DNA from 2 places in the Micromonospora sp. NPDC051543 genome. Region 1 is predicted to be linked to the other one. Evidence: riboswitches for the same ligand, from Rfam matches in the RefSeq annotation. Region 1 holds a riboswitch; the other holds the start of a gene.

The links. Region 1 has a riboswitch for S-adenosylmethionine ahead of thrC (threonine synthase). Riboswitches for the same ligand answer to the same signal wherever they lie in the genome.
Region 2: linked by a shared signal. The riboswitch ahead of ACIA3K_RS16750 (ABC transporter substrate-binding protein) and the one ahead of thrC (threonine synthase) in region 1 are both predicted to bind S-adenosylmethionine.

The regions. Positions count from the first base shown of each region.
Region 1 is NZ_JBITDT010000004.1:199,549-210,119, reverse strand. It holds gene ACIA3K_RS08870 (hypothetical protein) at 1-11, opposite strand, end outside; gene ACIA3K_RS08865 (hypothetical protein) at 54-557, opposite strand; gene ACIA3K_RS08860 (winged helix-turn-helix domain-containing protein) at 784-1,014, shown strand; gene ACIA3K_RS08855 (hypothetical protein) at 1,367-2,026, shown strand; gene ACIA3K_RS08850 (hypothetical protein) at 1,977-2,399, shown strand; gene ACIA3K_RS08845 (hypothetical protein) at 2,465-2,728, opposite strand; gene ACIA3K_RS08840 (DoxX family protein) at 3,114-3,557, shown strand; gene ACIA3K_RS08835 (ArsR/SmtB family transcription factor) at 3,623-3,928, opposite strand; gene ACIA3K_RS08830 (DMT family transporter) at 4,020-4,988, shown strand; SAM riboswitch class I at 5,056-5,191, shown strand; gene thrC (threonine synthase) at 5,202-6,488, shown strand; gene ACIA3K_RS08820 (GNAT family N-acetyltransferase) at 6,725-7,744, shown strand; gene paaN (phenylacetic acid degradation protein PaaN) at 7,795-9,468, shown strand; gene ACIA3K_RS08810 (GNAT family N-acetyltransferase) at 9,554-10,084, opposite strand; gene ACIA3K_RS08805 (cold-shock protein) at 10,369-10,571, shown strand, end outside.
Region 2 is NZ_JBITDT010000008.1:169,132-179,702, forward strand. It holds gene corA (magnesium/cobalt transporter CorA) at 1-833, opposite strand, end outside; gene ACIA3K_RS16745 (amino acid transporter) at 1,000-2,973, shown strand; SAM riboswitch class IV at 3,060-3,171, shown strand; gene ACIA3K_RS16750 (ABC transporter substrate-binding protein) at 3,522-4,331, shown strand; gene ACIA3K_RS16755 (amino acid ABC transporter permease) at 4,371-5,144, shown strand; gene ACIA3K_RS16760 (amino acid ABC transporter ATP-binding protein) at 5,141-5,875, shown strand; gene ACIA3K_RS16765 (hypothetical protein) at 5,916-7,214, opposite strand; gene ACIA3K_RS16770 (fatty acid desaturase family protein) at 7,349-8,281, opposite strand; gene ACIA3K_RS16775 (pyridoxal-phosphate dependent enzyme) at 8,310-9,233, opposite strand; gene ACIA3K_RS16780 (amino acid adenylation domain-containing protein) at 9,263-10,571, opposite strand, start outside.

The DNA of each region.
Region 1 (10,571 bases):
TACTCCGTCATGGTTCTCTCCCTGGCTCGGGCGGCGCCGTCCTGGGCCCGGCGTTAGTTGGTCGCTCCGGACAACCCTTCGGTGTACGACGTCAGCGCCTCCACGGCCGCCGTCAGGCTCTCGGCCATCCGGTCGAGCTGTTCGGCGGCCCGGGACCACTGCCCACTCGCTGCCTCGGCGGCCAGGTCGGGCTGGTTGGCGTCGGCGAGCTGCTGGCGAGCCGTGGTGATCCGCGCCGGAAGCTGACCGACCCGCGCGGCGGCGGCACTGAACTGGTCGCGGGCGGTGTCCAGCACCTCGACCAGGTCGCCGATGCTGGGCTGGCCGGTCGTGGTGCGTAGCCGGCTCACACCGTCGCTGAGCTGCCGTTCCGCGTCGCCGGCCAGGTCGAGCGCGTCGTCCCCGCGACGCCGCGCGTGCCGGATCGCCGGATGGGCACAGCCGGCGCTTGTCCGCTCCAGCAGGACGGTCGCGGCGGCCACCGCGAGGTACATCTCGCGCAGCTCGCCGGCCACCTGCTCGACCTCCCAGGCGGCGCTCGCTTCGGTCACGGTCACGGGGGCCTCCTCTCGGATCGATGGGTGCCGGAGCAGCGCGACAACCAGCTCAGATGGGGAACATCCGAGCCGTCCTGCGCGCTGCCCCGGCAGGGGGAACCGCCCAGTGCCTAGCTGGAAGTTCCTCTTCCCAGCTTTACCGGTAATGCCGGTAAAGTCAACGATGCGCTTGAGGTGACTCGCGTCGTCGTGATCAGATGGGCATGCCTAGCTGGGAGTACCTTGCATGCCCACACCACGGAAGTTCGAGCCGCACTACCGGCGGATCATCGCTGACATCAGAAGGCGTATCGCCGACGGCGAGTGGCCGCCTGGGCACAAGCTGCCGTCCACCAAAGAGTTGGCGGACCTGTACAACGTCGGTAGCCAGTCGACGGTGCGGCAAGCCATCACGATCTTGATTGAGACTGGTGAGTTGTACGGCCATCAAGGACTGGGCGTCTTCGTGGCTGAATAACCTCAGCTCGGGACTGCGATACACGTCGATACTCGATACCGTCACCAGGTGTATTTCAACCGAGGGCGGCTTGCCCGATGAGCATCGCCGAGCTGAAGGCGACCCTCGGTGCCGCCATCGAGTCCGCCCGCCAAGGGCGCCGAACCCTCGATCAGGCGATTGCTGAGGCCGAATCAGCGGCCAGCGAAGCGGCCCGAGTCCTCCGAGGCAGTCGGCATGCCGAGGTGACGCGGACTCACGGTGCACTCCTTTCCGCCCAAGCTGAGGTAGAACCGACTCGCCGCCGCTTCGATGCCGTTGCCGAGAAGGTAGGCGACTACCGCTCGCGGCTGGGATGACCAGCGTAGGCGAGGTGGTCGCGCAGCTCGTGGCGATACGAGCAAGCCTCGACAGCGCAGTGGTGAGAGCGTCGCGCGCGCGGGCGGACGCCGAACAGGCGCTCGCGCACCTGGCCGAGGCTCTCCAGGGTGGCACCAATCAACGGCTGGCAGCCGCTGCCGCAGATGCCGAAGTCGCCAGGGACAAAGCAGGTCGCTACGCGCGGCTGCTGGCCGACGCTGCCCGGCACATCAGCGCCTACGTAAACGTCATCGCTCCCGGCGCCGCACCAGTCGACCCGTCAGTCGACGCCTCCACGCCCTCCGGCGAGCGTCTGGTCACCGAGGCCGAAGCCCGCGGCAGCAAAGCCGACATCCTGTGGCGACGGCAGGTCCAGAAGGCGGACGACGCCGAAGACGCCTTGAAGAAGAGCGAGAGTGGCGCGAAGGAGTTCTACAAGTTCCTGAGGCAGGACAATGGCGGCGGATCGAGTACTGGCACTGCCTCGCCGGGACCGGCTCAAGCTTCTCCCCAGATCGACAACCCCGTGACGGCGCTGGTGATGGCGGCCGGTGCGGTGGCGGTCATTGCCAAAGCGATGTGGAACTATGGCCACACTCGACGAGCGAGGAGACGGGACAGCGATGATCAAGTCCGACCTGATCGAGTACGTCCGGACGATGATCCGGAGTGACTACGCTGCCAACGAGTCCGTCGGTGCCCGGCTCGATGCCGAGGGCTGGGACGGCTTCCCACGGTTCCTTGCCGCTCTGTTCTTTGTGGCGGTCGACCGACGATTTGGCGAGACCGCAGACCGGGTCGGAGTGATCAAGTTTGTCGCAGAGTTGCGAGCCCAGTACGAGGGCGGCCCTGAGATCCGGGCCGACGACGCTGAATCATTGATCCTGGCAACCATCGACCCCTCGCTTGACTACACGGTCAGCCCCGAAATGATCGGGCGGATCCAGGCGGCGACGGTCCAGAAGATCTTTACTGAAGAAGGTCTCGTCGACTCCGCGCTAGACACCCTGCTCTTAGAGGCAGCCCACCTCGCATCGCGGGACTAGCGCCTGAGCCCGCGCTCCGCGTGTGATCGGCGCAGACAACCGGCTCGAGATGCTGTAACCCTCATCTACCCGAGGACGCTCATGTAGTTTCGGGCGGCCTGCGAACTGCCCTGGAGCAGCGTCATCGCCTCCACGAGGCGTTGCTTGCCCTGCTCGGCGCGGGCGATCGCTTCGGCCAGCGCTGGATGTCCGGTGCCGGCGGCTACAGCCCGAAGTCTCGCCACGGTCTGCTCGGTTGCCTCGACGGCGGCGCGAATCTGCTGCTGGGTGGCGTTTCCTTGCTCCGCAGCCTGTGCAAGCGCCGCCTTGACTTCCTCGATGCTCGCCATGCGCGCCTCCCGACCTTCGATGCGAAGCGATGTTGCGCCGCGTGTCGGAGCGGACACTATCCGACATCTGCGCGCTGCCGGAGTCCCGGCTGCCAGGTCGAGGCGGCGGCCCCGCGCCCCCTCGGTGGCAGCGCTTGCCCCACTTCCGGGGCAGCTCGACAGGGTGTACGGGTACCCCGCCAGGCGGTACGTTGAGGGCTCGGGAGCGCTCCCAAAGTCGGTGACGACGACTGCGCGGGCGGTCAAAACAGGGCAAATCGCGGCTTCGGCCCCGTACGCTTCAGGTTCTCCCGCCGGGGATTTTCCCACTAGCAAGGAATTTATTAACATCGATGGATTGAGGCCCCACCATGGAAGAGATCTGTTCCCTTCGATGGAGGTCTCCATGAACGTCTCTCGGCTCGGCGGGCCGACCCTGTCCCTCTTCCGCATCGTGATCGGCCTGCTGTTCACGCTGCACGGCCTCGCGTCGGTCTTCGGGTTGTTCGGCGGCAACTCGACGACCGGCAAGGCCATACCGCTCGGCACCTGGCCGGGCTGGTGGGCCGCCCTGATCCAGCTCATCTGCGGCGCGCTGGTGCTGGTCGGACTCTTCGCCCGACCCGCCGCGCTTCTCGCGTCCGGCTCGATGGCGTACGCCTACTTCGTCGTGCACCAGCCGGACGACCTGCTGCCGCTACGCAACGGCGGTGAGCTGGCAGCCCTCTTCTGCTGGTCGTTCCTGCTGGTCGCGACGCTCGGCTCGGGCCCGTGGGCGCTCGACTCGTTGCTCTTCAAGCGGCGTGCCGAGGTGCCGTCGATGGCCGAGCCCAGCCCGGTGAACGCCTGACCGACCCGTAACGCGCGTCGCCGGAGCCTCGGCGTGTCGGCTCCGGCGACGCGTGCGTGGACGGTTCAGGCCGCAGGGCGGGGGGTGAGGACCGCGTCCAGGAGGCCGGGGTAGAGCTTGTCCACCTCATCGCGGCGCAGTCGGACCAGGCGGCTCGTGCCGGCGGCCCGGGTGCGGGTCAGCCCGGCCTCGCGCAGCACCTTGAGGTGGTGGCTGCGGGTCGCCTTCGAGACGCCGAAGTCGAAGCTGCCGCAGGCCGCCTCGCCGCCCTCGGCAAGCGCCCGGATGATCTGTAACCGCACGTCATCGGCGAGCGCGGCCAGTACGGCGGTGACCGGTACGGCGGTCAGGTCGGGTTCGTGCGGCTCCATGTGACCAGTCTAACCCTTGTTCGACAACGATCGAACAACACCCTAAGGTCGGTGTCGTTGGTTCGAAGATACTCGAACATTGGAGCTGACGATGCGATCCCGCGCCGCCGCCTACCCGTTGCTCGCCGCGCTCGCCTGGGGTGCGATGTTCCCGATCCTGGCCACCGCGCTGGCGAGGGTCGACCCGCTCAACCTGACCACCGCCCGCTATCTGTTCGCCGCCGTCATCCTGGTCGGCATCCTGCTGCTCCGCGAGGGGTCTGCCGCGCTGCGCCTCGGCGGTCGGGGAGTCGAGGTGGTGGTGCTGGGTGTCGTCGGCTTCGCCGGCTTCAACCTGCTCACCAACCTGGCGCTCGAACACGCCGCCCCGCAGCAGATCTCCCTGTTCGTCGCGACCACCCCGATCATCACCCAACTGGTCCGGTGGGCCCGGGACGGCGTACGGCCGAAGCCTCTCCTGCTGGTCCTCTCCCTGGTGGCGCTCCTCGGCGTCGGCCTGGTGATCACGCGCGGGAGCCTGGCCGGGCTCGGCCAGTTCGGTCTCGGCGGCCTCATGATGATCGGCGCGGTGCTCGGCTGGGCCATCTACACCCACGGCGCGACCCGGTTCGGCGCCTGGTCACCGCTGCGCTTCACCACGCTGACCGCGCTCGCCGGCACGGCCGCCATGCTGGTCGCCAGCATCGGCGCCGACGCCGTCGGGTGGCAGCACGCGCCGGCCGCCGCCGACCTGGTGGCGGTCACCCCACAACTGGCGTACGCCGTGCTCGTCGCCGCCGTCGTCGCGGTGCTGGCCTGGAACACCGGTGTGCAGCGGCTGGGCGCGGCCAACGCCGCCCTGTTCATGAACCTCGTCCCGGTGACCACGTTCGTCGTGCAGATCGCCCGTGGCTACCGACCGGAGGGGGTCGAACTGGCCGGCGCGGCGATCACCATCGCCGCCCTGGTCGCCGCGAACCTCGCGGCGCGCACCCGGCCCCGGCCCTCGTCGCCGCCCCGGGCGACGGCTGTCACCGATCCCGTGGCAGTGGTCGACCAGGTGGCGGTGGCCGCCCGCTGACCCACTGGCTGGGATGCCCGGTGGAGGCGCCGGGCAACGTTGCCTAGACTCGACGGCACAACTGCATACCTCATCCAGAGGGGCTGAGGGATACGGCCCGACGACGCCCCGGCAACCACCCCGCGCGCTCACCGCTGAGCGACCCGCGGGGCAGGTGCCAATTCCGTCCCCGCCGCACCGTGCGATGCGGGGAAAGATGAGAGGACTCTCGACATGACGTCGACGCTCGCCGCCTCCGGGATCGACACCTCCGCCAGCCCCGCCCGCGCCCTCGTCTGCCGCGCCTGTTCGGCCCGCTACCCGCTCGCCGCCCAGCACGCCTGTTACGAGTGTTTCGGCCCGCTGGAAGTCGACTACGACACCGCGGCCCTCGCCACGGTCACCCGCGAGCAGATCGAGGCCGGCCCGAACAACATCTGGCGGTACGCCGCGCTGCTGCCCGCCGGGCAGGACCCGGCCAGCCGGGTCACCCTCGACCCGGGTCTGACCCCGCTGGTGGCGGCGCCGCAGCTCGCCGCCGAGCTGGGCATCACCGCTCCGCTCTGGGTCAAGGACGACAGCGCCAACCCGACCCACTCGTTCAAGGACCGAGTGGTCTCGGTGGCGCTGACCGCCGCGAAGGCGCTCGGGTTCAGCCGGTTCGCCTGCGCCTCCACCGGCAACCTCGCCAACTCGGTGGCCGCGCACGCCGCCCGCGCCGGTGTGCCCTCGATCGTCTTCATCCCCAGCGACCTGGAGCAGGGCAAGGTCATCACCACCGCCGTGTACGGCGGCGAACTGGTCGCCATCGACGGCTCGTACGACGACGTCAACCGGCTCTGCGGCGAGCTGGTGGAGACCGACGAGTTCGAGGACACGGCGTTCGTCAACGTGAACGTCCGGCCGTACTACGCGGAAGGCTCCAAGACCCTCGGGTACGAGGTGGCCGAGCAGCTCGGCTGGCGCATCCCCGCCCAGGTGGTCATCCCGATGGCCAGCGGCGAACTGCTCACCAAGATCGACAAGGCCTTCTCCGAGCTGGTCGAGATCGGCCTGGTCGAGGCCCCGGCGGGCGGCTGGAAGGTCTTCGGGGCGCAGTCGGCCGGCTGCAACCCGATCGCGACGGCCCTGCACGCCGACACCGACACGATCATCCCGGTCAAGCCCACCGGCATCGCCAAGTCGCTCAACATCGGCGACCCGGCCGCCGGCCTCTACGCCCTGGAGGCGGTGCGCCGCACCGGCGGGTGGATGGAGTACGCCGACGACGACGAGATCCGCGCCGGCATCCGCGACCTGGCCCGTACCACCGGGGTGTTCGCCGAGACGGCGGGCGGCGTCACCGCGGCGGTGCTCCGCAAGCTGGTCGAGTCCGGCCGGCTCGACCCCACGGCGGAGACGGTCGTCTTCAACACCGGCGAAGGTCTGAAGACGATCGACGCGGTGGCCGCCCAGGTCGGCCCGACCCACCAGATCAAGCCGTCCCTGCGTGCCGCCCGCGACGCCGGTCTGCTCGGCTGAATCCACCGGGTGACTGGATTTTCGCTGTGAGTGTGGAAAACCCGCCGCTCAGGACTTGACGGCAGGAACCGGACGGCGCAAGATGCTCCGTGCGGGAGGGCATTTCGCCGAAGACTTTTGAAGTTCTTGCGACCCAACGCCGGAGGCGTTGTGCGAGTGCCCCTCCCGACCACGTTCGACAGGGCCAGCGAAAATTCGCTGGCCCTGTCGCTTTTGCTCCTGCCAGGCTCGCCCACATGAGCATCACGATCGCGCCGTTCGACGGCACCGACCGGACCGCGGTCGACGAGGCGTACCGGATCGGAGCGGCGGCCACCGAGGCCGATCTGCCCGACTTCCCGCCGTCCTGCCGGCAACGCTTCGACGCCCAATTCCACACCCCGATGCCCGGCACCCGTTCCCTCTGGGCGCTGGCCCGGCTGGACGGGGTGCCCGCCGGTTACCTTCAGCTCGACCTGCCGCAGCTCGACAACCCCGACAACGCCACCACCGAGCTGACGGTCCGTCCGGACCTGCGTCGCCGGGGCGTCGGTCGGGCCCTGCACGAGTACGGGGTACGCCTGCTGCGCCAGCACGGCCGCAAGCGGGTCGTCGCCATGGCTGTCGCCGCGCTGCCCGGCGGTCCGGCCCGACCGGTGGCGGGCGCGGCGTTCGCCACCGCGATGGGGGCGCACTCCGCGCTGGTCGAAGTGCGCCGCCGGCTGGACATCGCCGACATCGACCGGGTCGCCCTGCGGGCGGCGCTGGCCGAGGCCAAGCCCCGCGCCGAGGGCTACCGGTCCGTCACCTGGCAGGGCAACACCCCGCCGGAGTACGTGGCGGACATCGCCTACCTGGACGGCCGGCTGCTGATGGACGCGCCCATGGGCGACGTGCAGTGGGAGCCGGAGCAGGTCGACGCCGAGCGCATCCGGGGCAACGAACGCGCCCTGGACGCCCGGGGCCGGCGGCGCTACCACCTCGCCATGCGACACGAGGCGTCCGGCCGGCTGGTCGCCTGGACCCTGCTCGACGTGGGCGCCTCCGCCGACTGGCACGCGTACCAGCAGATCACCCTCGTCGACCCGGCCCACCGTGGTCACCGGCTGGGCCTCATCGCCAAGGCCGAGAACCTGCACCACCTGCTGACCCACGAGCCCGCCGTACGCGTCATCGACACCTGGAACGCGGCGAGCAACAGCTACATGGTGGCGATCAACGAGCAGCTCGGATTCCGCCCGGTGGATGCCTGGGACAACTGGCAGCTCACCCTCTGACGGGTATCCGCCGCTACTGTTCGCGGAGCTCCGTCATGCATGATGGCCGCATGACGGAGACCCCGCATCCCCTGTACGACAGGCACGCCGACACCCTCAACCGTGCGCTGACCGCGATCACGGAGCGGGGCTACTGGTCCGCCTATCCCGAGTCCCCCAGCCCCCGCGTGTACGGCGAGACCGCCGCCGCCGACGGCAAGGCCTCCTTCGAGGCGTACCTCGGTGCTGACTTTCCCCTCGACCAGCCCGGCGCCGGCGAGCGGATCGCCACCGAGACGAGCCCGTTCGGCGTCGACCTGGCGGTGCGGTACCCGCACGCCGGCACCGACGAGCTGGTCGCCGCCGCGTCCGCCGCGCTGCCGGCCTGGCGCGACGCCGGCCCGCAGGCCCGCATCGGCGTCTGCCTGGAGATCCTCGACCGGCTGCACAAGCACATCTTCGAGCTGGCCAACGCGGTGCAGTTCACCAGCGGGCAGGCGTTCGTGATGGCCTTTCAGGCCGGTGGCGCGCACGCGCTGGACCGGGCGCTGGAGGCGCTGGCGTACGCGTACGCCGAGATGACCCGGCACCCGGGCACGGCCGGCTGGGAGAAGGCCGCCGGCAAGGGCGACCCGCTGCGGATGATCAAGACGTTCCACGTGGTCCCGCGTGGCGTGGCGCTGGTGATCGGGTGCAACACCTTCCCGACCTGGAACTCGTACCCCGGACTGTTCGCGTCGCTGGTCACCGGCAACCCGGTGATCGTGAAGCCGCACCCGCGCGCGGTGCTGCCGCTGGCGATCACCGTGAAGTACGCCCGGGAGGTGCTCGCCGAGGCCGGCTTCGACCCGAACCTGGTCCTGCTGGCGGCCGAGGCCCCCGGTGAGAAGCTCGCCAGCGACCTGGCCCTGCACCGGGCCGTCAAGATCGTCGACTTCACCGGTTCCACCGAGTACGGCGACTGGCTGGAGACACACGCCCGGCAGGCGTCGGTCTACACCGAGAAGGCCGGCCTGAACACGGTCGTCATCGACTCCACCGACGACTTCGCCGGCATGTGCCGCAACCTCGGGTTCACGCTGACCCTCTACAGCGGGCAGATGTGCACCACCTCGCAGAACATCCTCATCCCGGCCGGCGGCATCGAGACCGACCAGGGGCACAAGAGCTTCGACGAGGTGGCCGGCGGGATCGCGGCGGCGATCGGCAAGCTGACCGCCGACCCGGCCCGTGGTGTCGAGCTGACCGGCGCCATCGTCAACGACGGGGTGCTGGAGCGGCTGGCCGAGGTCACCAAGGTCGGCGAGCCGGTGCTGGAGTCGCGGACGGTGGCGCACCCGTCGTACGCCGACGCGGTGGTGCGTACCCCGACGATCGTGAAGCTGACCGCGGACGACGCGCAGACGTACGGCCGGGAGTGGTTCGGGCCGATCTCCTTCGCCATCGCGACCGACTCCACCGCGCACAGTCTGGAGCTGATGCGCCGGACCATCGGTGAGAAGGGCGCGCTGACCGCCGGGGTCTACTCCACCGACGAGGCGGTGCTGGACGCCGCCGAGGCGGTCGCGGTCGAGGTCGGCGTGCACCTGTCCGGCAACCTCACCGGCGGCGTCTTCGTGAACCAGTCGGCGGCCTTCTCCGACTTCCACGGCAGCGGCGCCAACGCGGCGGCGAACTCGGCCCTGACCGACGGGGCCTACGTGGCCAACCGGTTCCGGATCGTGCAGTCTCGGCGCCCGGCCTGACCTCTCGCGGTGATCAAGAGGTTCGCGTCAGAAATCACGCTGTTCTTGACGCAAACCTCTTGATCACCGGGGTCGGAGGCGGGTTTTATGCGGGGCGGCGCATCTGGAGTTCTTTCAGGGCGGGGATGGTGGGGTGGGGGACCCGTACGCCGGTGTCCTTGAAGCCGAGGCGCTGGTAGGCCCGGTAGGCGCGGTCGTTGCCGACCACCACCTCCAACATCAGCTCCGGCCGGCCGCAGTCCCGCGACCAGGCGGCCACCCCGTCGATCAGTTCGCCGAGCAGCCCGCTGCCCCGCCAGGCCGGCGTGACGTACACGGCGTAGATCACGGTGAGGCCTGGCTCGTTCGGGGCGGCCGTTCCTCCGGCGTGCCCGACTAGCCGGCCGCCCGGATCCGCGACGAACTGCGCGGTGTGCGGACCGGTCGACGTGAACGCCACCCGGGCGGCGAACTCGTTGTGCGGTCGGGCCGCGGCATCGGCCAGGGTCTCCAGGAAGGCCAACGGCGCGTCGGCGAGCATCTCCAGGCGCAGCGCCCGCATCCGGGCGGCGTCCTGCGGTCGTACCCGGTGGATCCGTGCCTGCCGCAGGGGCGTGGCGCCCGTGTCGGTGCTCATGCCCGCATGCCTACCACAGGGGCGGACTCGCGCCGGCGACCCGTGCCGCCAGATCCCCTCCATCCGGTCCAAACACAACCATCGTCATGAATCCGACGGGCCCTCCGATCGCTACGAACTATGCCCGATTTGAGGTCGTGCGCTCCCGTCACTCCTCGTGTAGCGTGCGATTTCGATCACCTCTTTCAGCGGTCGTCGTCGATCGCTGAGGTGGTGGTTCGCGGGTGTCCGGCCGTGCCGGACGTTCGGGCAGGCAACGCCGCGCAGAGTGAGGGAAGTGCACCGTGGCACAGGGTTCCGTGAAGTGGTTCAACGCCGAGAAGGGTTACGGCTTCATCGCCGTCGACGGCGGTCAGGACGTGTTCGTCCACTTCTCCGCGATCGAGATGGACGGTTACAAGGCGCTCGACGACGGTCAGCGGGTCGAGTTCGAGATCGCCCAGGGCCAGAAGGGCCCGCAGGCGGAGCACGTCCGCGTCATCGGCTG
Region 2 (10,571 bases), on a different contig from region 1:
CCGTCCACCCGCTCCACCACCTGGGTGAGGTGGTCGATGACGTCACGCAGGTAGCGGCGCAGCTCCTCGTCGGTGCCGTAGCTGCCGGCGCCGGCCGCCAGGGAGTCGAGCATGCCCAGCAGTGGGCGGGCGGCCCGCTGGAACTCGATGACCTCCCGGCTGAGCCCGTAGATGCGCCGGCTGGCATTCGGGTCACCGCCGAACACCTGGGTCTCGATCTCGTCGATGTCGTTCTCCAGCCCGGCGACCACCGGCGCGTACCCGTCGACGACCTGGTCCAGGATCGCGTACAGCACCGCCTCGGGACCCCGGGCGAGCATCGGCGCGTCGGCCTCCATGCGACGTCGTACCGCGGCCAGGTCGGGCGCCTCTCCGTGCCGGACCGTGACCACGAAACCGGGCCCGATGAACAGGTGCAGCTCGGAGAACTCCACCTCCTCCCGCAGGTCGTCGTAGCGGGCGGCGCGCAGCACCACGAACAGGGTGTGCCCGTACCGTTCCAGCTTGGGCCGCTGGTGGGCGTTGATCGCGTCCTCGACCGCCAGGTCGTGCAGACGGAACTCGCGCGCCAGCGAGGAGATCTGGTCGATGTCGGGCCGGTACAACCCGATCCAGGCCATCGCGTGGTCCTGCGTCTGCAGGCAGGCGTACGTCTCGGCGAGACCGGCCGGTGAGGCGAACCGGTGTCCCCGGATGTAGACGGCGCTGTCCACCAGTCGGCCGGCGGACGGGCTCCCCGGCTGCGCGGGCGGGACGGCACCGACCCGGGCCTCGTGCTCGTCGAGCTGGCGGCCGAAGCCGTCGCCCCGGCGGAAGCGGCGGCCACCAACCACGAGCCCGCTCCCCTCCCGGCGCTGCCCGGCCCGGGGTTCGGGACGGGGGCGCTGCTTCCCCGGTGCTTCCGACCCGAAACCCGGGGCCCGGGGCCGGTGCTCCGACGGACGGTTTCCGCACACCGCCGGACGGACGTCGACCACACGGCGGATACTCGCGGTGACCATGGGCGGGACGGGGGTGACGCCGGTGGAGGTGAACAGGCGTGCCGGCCGGCGGACCGACCGGGTACGGCGGTGGCTGCTCGCCGACGAGTCGCAGCAGCCCGTGCCGCAGGGCCCGGGCGGCCGCCCACCCGAGCAGCGGCACCACCCGTGGTGGAAGGTGATGTGCCTGACCGGCGTCGACTACTTCTCGACGCTTGGCTACCAGCCGGGGATCGCGGCGCTGGCCGCCGGGGCGCTCTCCCCGGTGGCGACCCTGGTGCTGGTGCTGGTGACGCTGCTGGGCGCGCTGCCCGTCTACCGGCGGGTGGCGGTGGAGAGCCCGCACGGCGAGGGCTCGATCGCGATGCTCGTACGCCTGCTCAGCTACTGGCCGGGCAAGCTGTTCGTGCTGGTGCTGCTGGGCTTCGCGGCCACCGACTTCATCATCACCATCACCCTGTCCGCGGCCGACGCGACCGCCCACCTCGACGAGAATCCGTTCCTGCCCAGCGGCCTCAAGGGTCACGAGGTCGCCGTCACGCTGCTGCTGGTGGCGCTGCTCGGCGCGGTGTTCCTCAAGGGGTTCGGCGAGGCCATCGGGATCGCCGTCGTCCTGGTCGCGGTCTACCTGACGCTGAACGCGGTGGTGATCGCCGACGCGCTGTGGCGGGTGGTGAGCGACCCGAGCGCGGTCGGGGACTGGACGAACGCCCTGACCACCGGACACGGGGATCCCCTGATGGTGGTCGCGCTGTCCCTGCTCGTGTTCCCGAAGCTGGCGCTGGGCCTGTCCGGTTTCGAGACCGGGGTGGCGGTGATGCCGCACATCCGAGGAGACCGGCAGGACTCGGAGGACCGGCCGCTGGGCCGCATCCGGGGCGCGCGGCGGCTGCTCACCACCGCCGCCGCGACGATGAGCGTCTTCCTGATCACCAGCAGCGTGACCACCACGGTGCTGATCCCGCCCGAGGCGTTCAAGCCGGGCGGGGCCGCCAACGGCCGGGCACTGGCCTACCTGGCCCACCAGCATCTCGGCGGTGTGTTCGGCACCGTCTACGACCTCTCCACCATCGCGATCCTCTGGTTCGCGGGGGCGTCCGCGATGGCCGGGCTGCTCAACCTCGTACCCCGGTATCTGCCGCGCTACGGCATGGCGCCGACGTGGGCCCGCGCGGTCCGGCCGCTGGTCCTGGTCTTCACCGGCGTGGCATTCCTGATCACGATCATTTTCTCCGCCAGCGTCGACGCGCAGGGCGGCGCGTACGCCACCGGGGTTCTGGTGTTGATCACCTCGGCGGCGACGGCCGTGACGCTCGCGGCGCGGCGGCGGCGTCAGCGCGGTCGCACGGTCGCTTTCGGGATCATCGCGGTGGTGTTCGTCTACACCACCGTGGCGAACGTGGTGCAGCGTCCGGACGGCGTGAAGATCGCCGCCTGTTTCATCGGCGCGATGATCCTGGTGTCGGCGCTGTCGCGGGTGATGCGGGCGTTCGAGCTGCGGGTCGACCACGTCGAGCTCGACGAGCTGGCGACCGCGATGATCGACGAGCGCTCCGGACGCCGCATCCGCCTGGTCGCGCACGAGCCGGAGCGCCGCGATCTCGCGGAGTACCGCGACAAGCTGGCCCAGACCATGGCGGACAACGACTTCCCCGACGACAGCGACGTGATCTTCGTCGAGGTCCGGGTCACCGATCCGTCGGACTTCGAGACGGGGTTGCTGGTACGCGGCAGCGTGGCGCACGACCGTTTCCCGGTGCTCAGCCTGGCCAGCTCCTCGGTGCCCAACGCGCTGGCCGCGCTGCTGCTGGAGATCCGCGACCGCAGCACGCGCCGCCCCCACATCTACTTCGAGTGGACCGAGGGCGGCCCGGCCCGCAACGTGCTGCGTTACCTGGCGTTCGGGCAGGGCGAGATCGCCTCGGTGACGCGGGAGATCCTGCGCCGTCAGGAGCCGGACCAGACGCGCCGACCCCACGTGCACGCCGGTTGACCGGCTCGCCGAGCGCGGGTCGCGGCCGGTGAGCGTGGTCATATCGGCTGGACGACCGACCGGTTCCTGCTGCTAGCCTCGGCGCAGGTCATGAGTGCCAGCGCGAAGCCCCGGCTCGCTGGCCGGCAACCCTCCTCCGCGGTGGGGTGCCCCGGGTGAAGACCAGGCACCGGCGGAACGTCGGTGCAAGCGTGGCCTGGCACCCAGGTCAGCACCAAGACCCGGGAGACCGTATGCACATCCTCAGCCCCACAGCACCGGCCATCCGGCGTACGCCGGCCCTGACCCGGCGCCTCCACGTGGACCTGATGCGAATGCGCAGCGCGGCGTGTACCGCCGCCTAAAGCGCTAACCCCCCACCCCGCCCCACCCCCACCCCGCCCCCACCCCGCCCCACCCTCTCGACCCTCCTTTGCGTCGATCATGAAGTTGTTGCCCGCCTGACCGGCGTGTCGTGGCAACAACTTCATGATCGACGGGGTCGACGCATCCCTTTGGAGTCAGTTATGCGTACTTTTTCTCGATTTGTTGTTGTTGGGGTTTCTCTGTTGACCGTTGGTTTGCTGGGTGCTTGCGGCGGCGGGGGTGACTCTTCGGGGGGTGACGGCCCGAACCCGTACGGTCTGGCGCAGCCGGGTGTGCTGCGGGCCGGCACGCTTACCGACGCCCCGCCCAACGTGTACCTCAAGGACGGCAAGTTCACCGGCTTCGACAACGACCTGCTGACCGCCGTGGCCGGCAAGCTCGGCCTGAAGGTGGAGTTCGTCGGCACCGACTTCTCCGCGCTGCTCTCCCAGGTCAACAACCACAAGTTCGACGTCGGCAGCTCCTCGATCACCATCACCGAGGCGCGCAAGAAGACCGTCGACTTCGGCAACGGGTACGACTTCGGCTACTTCGGGCTGGACGTGCCGGCCGGCTCGCCGATCAAGGGGTTCGACCAGCTCACCGGCGAGCGTGTCGTGGTGGTGCAGGGCACCGTCCAGGACGACTACGCCACCGGCAAGCAGCTCGACCCGGTCCGCGTGCCGGACTACAACGGCGCGATCAACCAGCTCAAGGCGGGCACGGCCGACGCCTGGATCGCACCGGCCGAGATCGGCGAGAAGTCCGCCGCCGACAGCAACGGCAAGATCACCGTGGCGGCCAAGCAGCTCAGCCCGGCACCGACCGCGTACGCCGTCGCCAAGGGCAGCGACAAGCTGCGCGAGGCGCTGAACAAGGCCCTCGACGAGGTCATCGCCGACGGCACCTGGAGCCGGTTGCAGGCCCAGTACTACCCGGGCCGGCCGATCCCGGCGGACTTCAAGCCGGGCAGCGGCACGGTCGCGGCGCCGTCGGCGTCGGCCGCGTCCTGACCCGGTGACGAGCGAGCAGGGCGGTAGGAGAGGCGAACGATGGATCCGTTGAGCACCCTCTGGGAGACGTTCTTCGACGTCGACGCGATGCGCGAGGCGCTGCCCGAGATGCTGACCGTCGGGCTGCCCAACACGCTGATCCTGGCGGTCTCCGCCGCCCTGCTCGGCACGGTGTTCGGTCTGCTGCTGGCCGTGGCCGGCATCTCCCGCAGTCGGTGGCTACGCTGGCCGGCGCGCGTCTACACCGACGTGTTCCGGGGGCTGCCGGCCGCGGCCACGATCCTGCTGATCGGCGTCGGGTTGGCGCCGCTGGGGATGCGGGTGTGGGGGCCGGACCCGTACCCGCTGGGCATCCTCGCGCTGTCGCTGATCGCCGCCGCGTACATCGGGGAGATCTTCCGCTCCGGCATCCAGTCGGTGGAGGCCGCCCAACTGGAGGGCGCCCGGGCGCTCGGCTTCTCCTGGACCGACGCGATGCGGCTGGTGATCATCCCGCAGGGCATCCGGCGGGTGCTGCCCGCCTGGGTCAACCAGCTCATCGCGCTGATCAAGGACTCCAGCCTGGTGTACTTCCTCGGCCTGGTGGCCAGCCAGCGGGAGTTGTTCCGGATCGGGCAGGACTACGCGGCCACCACCGGGAACGAATCCGCGCTGCTGCTGGCGGGCCTGTTCTACCTGGCGTTGACCGTCCCGCTGACACACCTCGTCAACTGGATCGACCGGCGGCTGCGCGACGGTCGCCCGGCCACCGCCCCGGACGACGAGGACGACGACACGGCGCTGCCCGCCACGACGCAGGGAGACCGGCGATGACCACCACCTCGGTGAGCGTGCAGGCGCGCGACATCCACCTCGCCTTCGGGTCCAACCGCGTGCTGCGCGGCGTCGACCTGACCGTGCCCCGCGGCGCGACGGCCTGCGTGATCGGACCGTCCGGTTCGGGCAAGTCCACCCTGCTGCGTACGCTCAACCGCCTCATCGAACCCGACCGCGGCGACGTGCTGCTGGACGGACGCAGCGTGCTGCGGGACGACCCGGACGCGCTACGCCAGCGGGTCGGCATGGTGTTCCAGCAGTTCAACCTCTTCCCGCACATGAGCGTGCTGCGCAACGTCACGCTGGCGCTGCGCCGACTGCGCAAGCTCGGCCAGGACGAGGCGGTCCAGGTCGCCCGCGCGCAGCTGGAGCTGGTGGGGCTCGCCGGCAAGGCCGAAGCCCGGCCCTCGCAGCTCTCCGGTGGTCAGCAGCAGCGGGTGGCGATCGCCCGGGCGCTGGCGCTGCGACCCGAGGTGATGCTCTTCGACGAGGCCACCTCGGCGCTCGACCCGGAGCTGGTCAAGGGGGTCCTCGGGGTGATGGCCGACCTGTCCGCCGCCGGGATGACCATGGTGGTGGTCACCCACGAGATGGGCTTCGCCCGGCAGGTCGCCGACACCGTGGCCTTCATGGACCGGGGTGTGGTGCTGGAGGCCGGGCCGCCGGAGCGGATCTTCGAAGGGGCCGAGCATCCCCGGCTGCGTCGCTTCCTCGCCCAGGTGCTCTGAGGACGCCGCTCAGCCGGCTCCACCACGTGGACGCCCACGCTCAGCCGGCCTGCAGGCGTAGGTGCGTGGCGAACGCCTTCAGGTCGCCGAGCAGTTCGAGGATGGCGTTGCGGTAGGCCACCGACGCCCACAGGTGCAGCTCCTCGTCGTCCAGCCCGCCGAACGCGAGCGACAGCGCCTTGCGGCGACGCCGGTCGAGCACCTTGTGCGGGCGCGTGAGCAGGTCACCCTCGCGCCGCAACGCCTGGAGGTAGGCGGCCACCGCCTCCTGGTAGTGCCGCCCGGCGACCCGTTCCAGCAGGGTGAACTCGAAGACGTTCAACGCCGCCTCGGAATCCCAGTACGCGCTGTCGCGCACCTGCGCGCTCGCCACGTGCCGGCCCATGGCGTGCCGGGCCTCGTAGAGCAGCAGCACACCCCGACCGGTGGTGCTCAGCGGCCGGCGCGGCGTCGGCAGCCGCAGCGTCCGCACCGGCGCGGCGGCGGTCAGATCCACCGCACCGGCGTACGTCGGCATGCGCTGCGTCGTCGACGCCGGCTCGGGCAGCAGGCAGGCCAGCTCCTGGTAGGGCACCGGGCCGCCGCCGGAGGGCAGGGCGCGTACGGTCGCCTCGTGCAGCTCGCCGAGCGGCCGGTCGTCCGGGGGGCGCCCCGGCGGCAGCGTGAGCACGAGGCCGTTGGCGCCGGGCACGGGCACGCCCAGCACGCAGGAGTTACGCAGGAACGCCCAGGTGGCCGCCGCTTCGCGGATGCCACTCGCCACGGCCTGCGCGTCCGCGCGCCAATCCTGGGCGATCCGTAGCCGCCGCGCCAGGTCGGCGGTGGCCGCGCCGTCGTTCGGATACAGCTCCCGCACGGCCCGGGGCAGCGACCCGGGGCGCAGCGCCAACGGGTCACCGGTGGGCGCGGGCACGGCGTGCCTCGGGCAGTCGGCGTCGGAGTGCGGGTCACCGTCGACCGCGTGGCAGTCGCCCAGCCAGCTCGCCCCGGGTGGCCCCGCCGGACGGGCGAACGCCAGGTGGGGCAACCGGCCGGCACGCAGGACCGTCTCGTACTGCGGCCGGGCGCGACCGGCCCGCAGCCCGTCCAATGGCAGCACGGGGGCGAGGGTCACCACGGCGGCGAGGACGACACAGTGCGGGCAGGCGTCGCGGACGCGGTAGCGCCGGAGGTGGTCGACGCCGGGCTGTTCCCACTGGACGCCGACGACGGCACCTTCCTGCGCCATCAGGTAGAGGAACTGGGTGGCGACACGCTCGCGGGTGACCGAGGCCAGCTCGTCGAGGAACTGCCGCTCGGTGACCACCCGCGGCTCGGCCGCGCTCGCCCCGCTGGTCATGGACACCCCCACCCGGACCGGACGCATCGACGATCGCCGAACGGCTTTCACCGTACCCGCCGGCGACCTGCCCGAATGCCCCGTACCCGGCAGAGCCCATGTCACCAATCCGTCAAGCCGGCACGCCCTCGCAGTCAGGCGTCCGGGCGGGTTCGCAGGGACTGTAAGAGGAGCCGGTAGAACTCGCCGTAGGTGCGCTGCACGTGCTGGCCGTACCGGCGGGTCTCCTCGTGCCGGGCGGGTAGCTGGTTGATCGGCACACTCATGGCCGCGTGGTGCTCGATGTGCAGGTTGTTGCCATTGGTGAACCAGGTGCTCAGCCAGCTGCCCCGGATCGAACGGGTGTTGCGCAGCACATCGGTGGTGTCGGTCTCGCAGAGCAGGTGCTCGGGCAGCTCGACGAGGAAGTGCAGCGGCACCGCGACCAGCAGCGGTAGAACCCACAGCCGCAGGGGGTAGACGCCGTACCCGGTCAGGGCCAGCGCGACGGCGGCCAGCACCACACCGCCCAGCAGCAGGTGTTCGGTGACGATCCGCCGCCGCATGCCCGGGGCGATGTCACCGTGCGCGTACCGCCAGCGGCCGGTCGCGGACCGCGCGACCTCCAGACCGACCCCGGCGAGCCGGGGATAATCGAGCAGTCCGCGCGCCAGCACGCCGAGGGTCAGGGGCCGGCGGGTGTCGAAGCCGAAGAACTCCGTGTCCTGCGGCGTGCCGAGGTAACGGTGGTGCTGAAGGTGCCGCACCCGGTAGTGCGAGTAGACCACCAGCAGCGGGATGCCCAGGGGCACGCCGACCAGCCGGTGCGGCAGCGCGCGCCGGAACGCGGAGTGGTGCAGGCACTGGTGCTGCAACTCCACGGCGTGGGTGTACATGGCGGCGAGCAGCAGCACGCCGGCCGTGATCGCCACCGGCTCGGGGCGCAGCGCCAGGATCACGCCGGTGGTGGTCAGCGCCGCGAGCGCGGCCAGCTTGCCGAGAAAGACCCTCTCGTCCCAGCGGGTGACACGGGCCCGGCGAAAGAGCAGAGCGGGCGCGGGCGGTCGGATCGGCGCGGTGATCGTCATGCGGGAATCTCCTGAGGAGGCAGGGTGGTCAGCGGCCGCTGAGCAGCACGACATGGGTTCCGGCGGGTAGCCCGTCCGGCGCGGCGGCGCCGGCCAGCAGGCCAGCCAGGGCGACGGCGCCGGCAGCCGTGGGGTACGCGCCGTATCCGGCGAGCACACTCCGGGCGTGCCGGAGTTGGTCGTCTTCGACTCCGTGCACCGCGCCCCCGGTGTCGGCGATCGCGGCCATGGCCTCGGGGCCCTGCAACGCGTGCCAGTTGACGAGCGGCTGGTTGTGGTCGGTGGTGGTGACGCCGTCGGGCGGCAGCATCCGGTACGGCCCCGGCCAGCTCGTCACCACCGGGTTGTTGCCGGCCGAGCAGACACCCTGCAACACGGTGGGCCAGCCTCGCTCGCGCAGCACGCGGTGGATCGCGATGACCGTGGTGCCGTTGCCGACCGGAGTCCAGAGCTGGGTCGGGGGTTCGTCGAGCGCGGCGTCCAGCGCCGCGACCACGACGCCGTGCCCGGCGAACACCGCGTCGACGTACGGGCCGTCCACGTTGCCGTCGACCGCGCCGGGCGCCTGGGCGAGCCGCCGGGACTCGTCGACCGCGTCCTCGTAGCTGCCGTCGACCAGGTGGACGCGCGCTCCCGCGGCGCGCATGAACTCTCCGCCGTCGCTCCACCCGGCGGGCAGCACGACGGTGCAGGTCAGACCCGCCGAGCGGCAGGCCATGGCCATCGCCCGGCCGTAGTTGCCGCAGGTGGCGACGACCACCTCGGTACGACCGTCGGCGGCGGCGCGGGCCACCACCGCGCGGGCGGCGGGCTCCTTGTGGCTGCCGGAGGCGTACCGGGTCTCGTCCTTGACCAGGACGCGGACGCCGGGCACCAGGCCGGTCGCGTCGATCAGGGGGGTGCCGAACGCGTCGGTGGGCGCGTCGGCCGACGCCAGGGTGGCGATGGACATGGTGCTCCTCGAAAGTGGGTGCGTGCGGGTCAGGACCGCGCGGCGGTGAGCTGGGCGTCGGCGTGCCGTTGGAGGTCGTCGCGGTCGCCGATCTGGGCGGGCGGCACGGCGTCGGGCAGGTCGTCCTCGATGAGCCGGAGGGTGGGGTTGCACCAGCCCCGGATCGCCCAGCCGAGCTGGAGCAGGCCACTGAGCACGACCAACAGAGCCAGACCGCGCCCCGATCCGGTGCCGATGACCGCGCCGACCGTGCCGGCGAGCGCGCCACCGGGCTCCAGCAACGGCTGGACGTGGTGTTCGGCGAGTGGGCCGACCACGAGGTAGCCCACCGGCATGGTCAGCATCATCACGGTGATGAAGATCGACAGGACGCGACCCTGGAGGTCGAAGCCCACCTTGGTCTGGATCAACGCGATCCAGTGTCCGTCGATCAGGGACTCGGCGAAGGTCAGGGCGAACATGCCGGCAACCGCGAAGACCGGGTGCACGCCGACGCCCACCACAGTCATGGCGAGGCTCGCCACCCCCATGAACAGGATCATCCCGGTGGCCCGTCGTGGGGTGCCGCCCCACAGGCCCATGGTGAGGCTGCCCAGCAGTCCTCCGACGCCGCCGGCGGAGAGCGCCAGACCCAGCGCCACCGGCGACTGTTCGATCAGCAGCATCGGGGTGATCACCGCGAAGCCGAGGGTGTAGAAGGCGTGGTCGATGACGAAGAACCGCAGCGCGGCGCGCAGGCCCGGTCGGCGTGCGATGTACCGCCACCCGTTGGCCACCTCGGCGCGGAACGTCTCCTCCCGTCGGCGGAACAGCCGGTTCGGGAAGCGGACCAGCAGCAACGTGAGGGCGCCGACGCAGAACGTCGACACGTCGACCAGGATGACGCCGCGGATGCCGATCAGACCGATCAGACCCGCGCCGAGCATCGGGGCGAAGACGAGGCCGGCGCCCACACCGAGCTGGCTGATCCCGTTGGCGTGGCCCAGATAGCGCTTGGGCACCAACTGGGCGACCGCCGCGAGGTAGGCCGGTCGCTGGAACGCGCCGGCCAGCGAGGTGACCGACACGGCCAGGTAGATCTGCCACAGCTCCAGGCCGCCGCCGAGGGTCACCAGCAGCACCAGCGCCACCATGGCCGCCGCCGCGACGGAGTCGCTGGCCAGCATGACCCGCCGCCGGTCCCAGCGGTCGGCGACCGCCCCGGCGACCGGTCCGGCGAGGATGCCGGGAAGCATGCCCACGGCGCTGACGACGGCGAAGTCGGTGATCGAGCCGGTCTGCTGATAGACCCAGATGCTCAACACCAGCGTGCTGAGTCCACTGCCGATCATGGAGATG